2 regions of the Paenibacillus sp. YAF4_2 genome follow, and region 1 is predicted to be linked to the other one. Evidence: predicted binding sites of a transcription regulator. Region 1 holds the regulator's gene; the other holds the start of a gene.

What was found. Region 1 encodes LexA, which represses DNA repair genes until DNA is damaged. Its sites were predicted from a motif close to CGAACATATGTTCG; they were not measured.
Region 2: the regulator LexA is predicted to act here: its motif matches at 1,559-1,572, upstream of uvrB (excinuclease ABC subunit UvrB).

Annotation. Positions count from the first base shown of each region.
Region 1 is NZ_JBFRCT010000015.1:40,101-43,526, forward strand. Features, by position in the region: gene AB4Y93_RS26515 (HAD family hydrolase) at 1-275, opposite strand, end outside; gene AB4Y93_RS26520 (hypothetical protein) at 303-818, opposite strand; gene AB4Y93_RS26525 (DUF896 domain-containing protein) at 898-1,089, opposite strand; gene AB4Y93_RS26530 (LysM peptidoglycan-binding domain-containing protein) at 1,244-1,606, opposite strand; gene lexA (transcriptional repressor LexA) at 1,775-2,395, shown strand; gene AB4Y93_RS26540 (PspC domain-containing protein) at 2,583-2,762, shown strand; gene glnA (type I glutamate--ammonia ligase) at 2,818-3,426, opposite strand, start outside.
Region 2 is NZ_JBFRCT010000011.1:17,734-21,159, reverse strand. Features, by position in the region: gene AB4Y93_RS23280 (PDZ domain-containing protein) at 52-1,365, shown strand; gene uvrB (excinuclease ABC subunit UvrB) at 1,640-3,426, shown strand, end outside.

The DNA of each region.
Region 1 (3,426 bases):
TTCTCCAGATTACGGAACTCCTCTTGCTCTCCTTCGCGGAAGTTAGCCCATAGTCCTTCGAAAGGATTAATCCCAATCATTTTCGTGAACGGGAACGTTTCATAGGATTCATACAACGCACGAGCTTCTCTGCGCACGGATTCTTCCAATTGCTCAGGATCCACGCCAGCAGCTTCAGCGCCAGCTTTACATGTTGTTTCAAATGCTTCTTTTACACTGCGGTCATCCCACAGCAAAGTATCATCAAGATCAAATAAAACGGCTTGCTTCCCCATAATTCGCATAACTCTCCTACTCTGCTTCTATTTTTCTTCAAAAGGCAAATTGTGTATTTTAGCAAAATCCTTTAATTTAGCGCTGATTTCATCCGTAGGATAACGATTCAGCAAACGCGAGAATACCCAATTAGCACCTTTTTGCTGCATGATGATAATTGCACCCTTTTGTACGCTGATTCCTTTAATATTTGACACTGGAAGCTGCTTATCGCCAGTCATTTTGCGGGTTTGGATATAATCCTTACCAATCGAGATATACGGACGGCGCAATAAGAAGACCAATGCCAGTAATAAATAACAGCCAATCGTTACCCATAACATCGTTGATGGCTCAAAATCAGGAGCAGAAGTTACCATAAAGGTATACATACCGATCATCAATACGAGCACGATTGGAAATATGTAGTTACGGCCGGTAAAGCGATCCGTTTTGGGTTTTCCAGATGATGTAGTACCAATCTGTGAAACACCATGCTTTTTACGCGCTTTATTAATTTGGTTCGTATTTTTGCGCACTTTGCGCTCCCACGTACGTGACAAGCCAATTCCTCCTAGTGTATATTGCAGGGCGCCGTTCATGGAACGGCGCCAGTGCTAACTATATAAAATCCAGACCAACTTAATGGGTTACACCCTTTTGCTCGTCGTCGTCCACAATTTCAATCGTATCCAACTGCTGTCGGAAATTTCTTTTGAAATTATCCAAATATTGTTGACGCAATACGGCACGTTCAGCAATTTCCTCTTCAGTTAAACCCACTGTTTTATTTTTACGGGATAATTCATTAATACGCGCGATGATTTCTTCCACTGCCTTCACCTCATTTGTACAATACTCATCTCTTCTTACCTATTTTGACTTTTTACGCGAGCAATTGTCAAGGTAATGATATAAGAATAGACAAATGGACAGGGAATAAAACGCACATCCTGTGCGCTACTCCCTGTCCATCTTCATAAATAGGTTATTGAGGAATAATTATGATTTGTCCTGGCCTTAGTTCAACGGTACTTAAATGGTTACGTTCTTTGATCTTATAGATGTACTGTCTAATATCCTTGGAACCATCCAGATAACGGTCTGCAATACCCCAGAGTGTATCACCTGCCGTAACAACTACAGTCTCCTCATTCAAGGCTGCTGCTTCTATATGATCGGATGAAGCGTTCGTACGCATCATTAGGAAACTAGTAAAGAGAAGGACAAACACCGCTGCACTTACTACAAGTTTAAAAGCATGACGAGTAACAATATTGCTCCGCGATTTGAAAGATTTAACCGCATCTTCCTTATGGATACTTTTATAAAAAGCTGGATTCATCATCATTATTATCGCTCCCCGAACGTTTGTTCTGTTTTCTTCTGTTCTTAGAATAACACGAACAAATGTTTGTAGTCAACAAAAATGCGAACTTTTGTTTTTAGGAACTTATGTTTGTACGAACTCCGGTTCTATGTTATAATTTTCTTCAAATATATTAATGGAGTGATTTCAGTGTCTAAGATTTCGAACCGCCAACAGTCGATTCTTGAATTTATAAAGAATGAGGTTCGGGACAAAGGATACCCGCCTTCTGTTCGCGAAATCGGCGAAGCGGTTGGCCTGGCATCAAGCTCCACCGTACACGGGCATCTGGATCGGTTAGAGAAGAAAGGCCTTATTAGACGCGATCCTACTAAACCCCGGGCGATCGAAATTTTAGATCAAGACGGTGTTGACGGTATCATCCTCCCCGCTGTAGCACAAGTACCAATCGTCGGCAAGGTAACGGCAGGCGTGCCGATTACTGCGACTGAGAATATTGAAGATTATTTCCCATTAGCCGCTCATTTCGTCGGAAATGATCAAGTATTTATCTTGAATGTCATTGGCGAGAGCATGATTGAAGCTGGTATACATAACGGTGATCTTGTCATCGTACGCCAGCAGCAAACGGCGAACAACGGTGATATCGTTGTAGCAATGACGGAAGATGACGAAGCGACTGTAAAGACTTTTTACAAAGAGAAAGACCATATTCGCCTTCAACCGGAGAACTCCACAATGGAGCCCATCCGCTTGAACACAGTAACGATTCTCGGTAAAGTGGTTGGGTTGTTCCGTGACTTCCACTAATAACTAACAAAAAGAGGCTGTTCCCGCTGATCCGATTGCTTCATTCGGATAGTGAGAACAGCCTCTTTTTTTGATTTGGATTATAATAGAAAATTTCAACATTACCCAACTACCTTTATATGGTATTATTTCTGTGATGGAATTAGATCTCCTGACCGAGAGGTGACTGCGATTGAAGAAGCGATTAATGAAATCAGAATTCAATAGATCGATATCTGGGGTATGCGGCGGGATCGCCAATTATTTTGAACTATCCGCTTTGTTCGTAAGAGTTATATTCCTCATTTTTATCCCCGCCAATCTAATTATCTATATGATCCTGGCTAACATTATTCCTGATCCTCCCTCTTCTTTATATAAAAAATAACACCCTCGACGCTACGTCGAGGGTGTTTTACATCATAATAGAAATCCTAATAATCCTAGTACAGCGTCAGATACTGATCGCGTTCCCATTGATGAACTTGTGTTTTGTACATGTCCCACTCGATTTCTTTCAATTCGTAGAAGTGAGCCAGAGCGTGCTCGCCAAGTGCTTCGCAGACCACGTCGCTGCGGAGCATTTCGTCGAGAGCTTCCTTCAGATCGGATGGAAGGCTTGGCACACCAGATTCCAGACGCTCTTCTTCCGTCATGATGTAGATGTTGCGATCTACTGGTGCTGGAAGCGGAGTTTTATTCTTAATACCGTCAAGGCCAGCTTTCAACATAACGGCAAGTGCCAGGTATGGGTTAGCAGCTGGATCTGGGTTACGTACCTCGATACGTGTGCTGAGGCCACGGGATGCCGGGATACGGATCATCGGCGAACGGTTACTTGCTGACCAAGCTACATAACAAGGTGCCTCATAACCAGGAACCATCCGTTTGTAGGAATTGATCGTTGGGTTCGTAATAGCTGCCATTGCACGTGCATGCTCCAGAATACCGGCCATGTAGTAACGTGCAGTTTGGCTAAGGCCAAGACGATCTTTCTCATCATAGAACATGTTTGTACTGCCTTGGAACAATGATTGGTGGCAGTGCATACC
Region 2 (3,426 bases), on a different contig from region 1:
TGACTCTAAACAGAGTCAGCCTTTTATTTTAGTCGAATGGGAGTGTGGCGATTGGATGAAGCTAATGCATTACTAGAACAGTTTGGCCAAGCGTTTGTACATTTGCTAGCACAGCCTTTTTACTATATTGCGGTATTATTTATAATCCTACAATACACACGGCAAGTGAGTCTTGAACGGCGGATGTTCGCTGTGCGTTTACATATCTGGCCCCGATTATTAGTAAAGGCCATGCTGGCAGGGCTTGTTGCAGGTGTACTCGCCTCGATTGCTGCAGCCTTTATCGGCATAAGCTTAACTGGAGATGCTGTATTATGGCTGTGGGGAACAGCGGTCGTGCTGCTTCTGTTCCGGATTCGTTATTTATGCTTTGCTTATGCGGCTGGCGTGATGGCTCTATTGCAGTGGGTGATTGGCTTTACTCCGCTTGAGGATAACGGTGGCTGGATCGGCGATGCTGCGCGTTCGCTGGGAAGTCTGGATATGCCCGGTATTCTCGTGCTCGTAGCTTTGCTGCATTTGGTCGAAGCGTTCCTTGTTCGCAGGCAAGGTGATCAACTTGCGACTCCGCTGTTCCTCGAAGGGAAACGCGGCAAGCTTGTTGGCGGATATATGCTGCAGGGCTTCTGGCCGGTTCCTATGCTGCTGCTTGTGCCGGCCACAGGTGGAGCATCAGTTGTTGACCTGCCATGGACGCCTTTATTTGGCGGAGATTGGACGCAGGGCTGGAGCGTTGTGGCGCTGCCGATGATTATCGGCTTCAGCGAAATGACGCGTACGATGCTGCCACGTGCCAAGGCACGCCATGCCTCGAAAGGTCTGATGGGATATAGCCTGCTGTTAATGGTGGCAGCGCTGCTTGCATGGTGGCAGCCGGCGCTTCTGCCGATTGCAGCCTTATGCGCATTACTGATGCATGAAGCGATTATTTGGCGCAGTCGATTCGTAGAAGCTGCGCAAAGTCCGTTATTTGTGAATGATCAGCGCGGCTTACGTATTCTTGGCATCGTGCCAGGAACACCAGCCGATGAGATGAAGCTGAATGTGGGCGAGATTATTGCGAAGGTGAATGGTACTCGCGTCTATTCGAAAGAGGATCTGCATGAATCGCTGCAGAATAGCTCGGCGATGTATAAGCTTGAAGTGTTAAATGCTGATGGCGAGATCAAATTTGCCCAGCGGGCACGTTATGAAGGCGAGCATCATCAACTTGGCGTTATTCTGTCGCCTGATGAGAAAGCGACCTATTATGCATCTGCTGAACCTGCCACACTGCTTGATCTGCTGCGCCGGGCGCGGACGGCGAACCGTCGAGGCAGAGCTTATGCGGAGGATGAGAAACGTTCCGGTACTCTGGATGTTTAAATGATGATAAGGGGCTTTTCCTAAGCGAGTGCTTAGGGAAAGCCCTTCGATTTTATGCAATTCTAAGAATTTATAAGTTTCATCTTATAAATAGAGCATAGAATTCTCCGGAATGAAACGCGCCTCGCCATCGAATGACGGCGAAGCCGTTTCACCTTGTTGCAACGGCTGTTATAGATGTCTATAATAGAGGGGAACACACATTCGGATATGCTATATTCTTTTATATAAGAATTTTGACTATAATGATTGATGAGTAAGGGAAACGGGGTGGATGGCGCAAGTGAGTGAGATTTCAGAGCAATTATTTCAATTAAAGTCCGACTACACGCCGCAGGGCGATCAACCGGGAGCGATCAGAAAACTTGTTGAAGGTGTGAAGAACGGTGAAGCCAAGCAGACCTTGCTTGGTGCGACAGGTACGGGCAAGACCTACACGATTGCGAATATGATTGCGGAGCTTAACCGGCCGACGCTGGTCATTGCACACAACAAGACGCTCGCGGCACAGCTGTGCAGCGAGTTTAAGCAGTTTTTCCCGGACAATGCGGTAAGTTACTTTGTCAGCTATTATGATTATTTTCAGCCTGAGGCTTATATCCCGTCTACAGATACCTATATCGAGAAGGATTCCAGCATTAATGATGAGATCGACAAGCTGCGCCACTCCGCGACCAGTTCTTTGTTCGAACGCAGGGACGTCATTATTGTAGCGAGTGTATCCTGTATTTATGGTCTCGGTTCGCCTTCCGAATACGGCAGTTTAGTTCTGTCGCTGCGGGTAGGTATGGAGAAGCCTAGGGATACAATTCTTCATAAGCTGGTTGATATTCAGTACCAGCGCAATGATATTAACTTTATCCGCGGTACGTTCCGCGTACGTGGTGATATAGTAGAGATTTTCCCGGTTGCCAATAATGAACGGGCGATTCGGGTCGAGCTGTTTGGCGATGAGATTGAACGGATTACGGAGATCGACGTGCTTACTGGCGAGATCGTAAGCGAACGCGAACATGTGGCCATATTCCCGGCTTCTCACTTCGTTACCCATGAAGAGACAATGAAGGTTGCGCTTGGCAATATCGAGCGTGAGCTGGAGGAGCGTCTTGCAGAGCTGCGGGAGAATGGAAAATTGCTCGAAGCGCAGCGTTTGGAGCAGCGAACCCGTTATGATCTTGAGATGATGGCGGAGATGGGCTTCTGCTCTGGCATCGAGAACTATTCTGGACCTCTGACATTCCGGGAACGTGGAGCTACGCCGTATACGCTGATGGATTATTTTCCGGAAGATATGCTGATCGTTATTGACGAATCCCACGTAACCCTGCCGCAGATCCGGGCGATGTACAATGGTGACCGAGCGCGGAAGGAAATGCTTGTGAATCACGGCTTCCGCTTGCCGTCGGCGCTGGATAACCGGCCGCTGCGCTTCGAGGAATTCGAGGAGAAATCCAAACAACAAATTTATGTATCGGCTACACCGGGACCTTATGAGCTGGAGCAATGCCCGACGATGATTGAACAGATTATACGTCCGACAGGTTTGCTTGATCCGATAATTGAGGTACGCCCGACGAAAGGGCAAATCGATGATTTGTTAGTCGAGATCCGCGACAGAATCGCCAAAGATGAACGTGTTCTTGTCACAACGCTGACGAAGAAGATGGCTGAGGATCTAACGGATTATTTCAAAGAGATTGGCATTAAAGTGCGTTATCTGCACTCTGATATCAAGACACTGGAACGGATTGCGATTCTGCGTGATTTGCGCCTTGGTACGTTCCATGTGCTGGTGGGTATTAACTTGCTGAGGGAAGGTCTCGATTTACCAGAAGTATCGCTTGTCTCGATCCTGGATGCTGATAAAGAAGGCTTCCTTCGCTCTGAACGCTCGCTGATCCAGACGATTGGGCGTGCTGCGCGTAACAGTGAAGGCCGAGTTATCATGTACGGAGATAAGATTACGGATTCCATGGATAAGGCACTTAAGGAGACGGAGCGCCGCCGGACGATCCAGATTGCATATAACGAGAAGCATGGCATAACGCCGCAGACGATTCG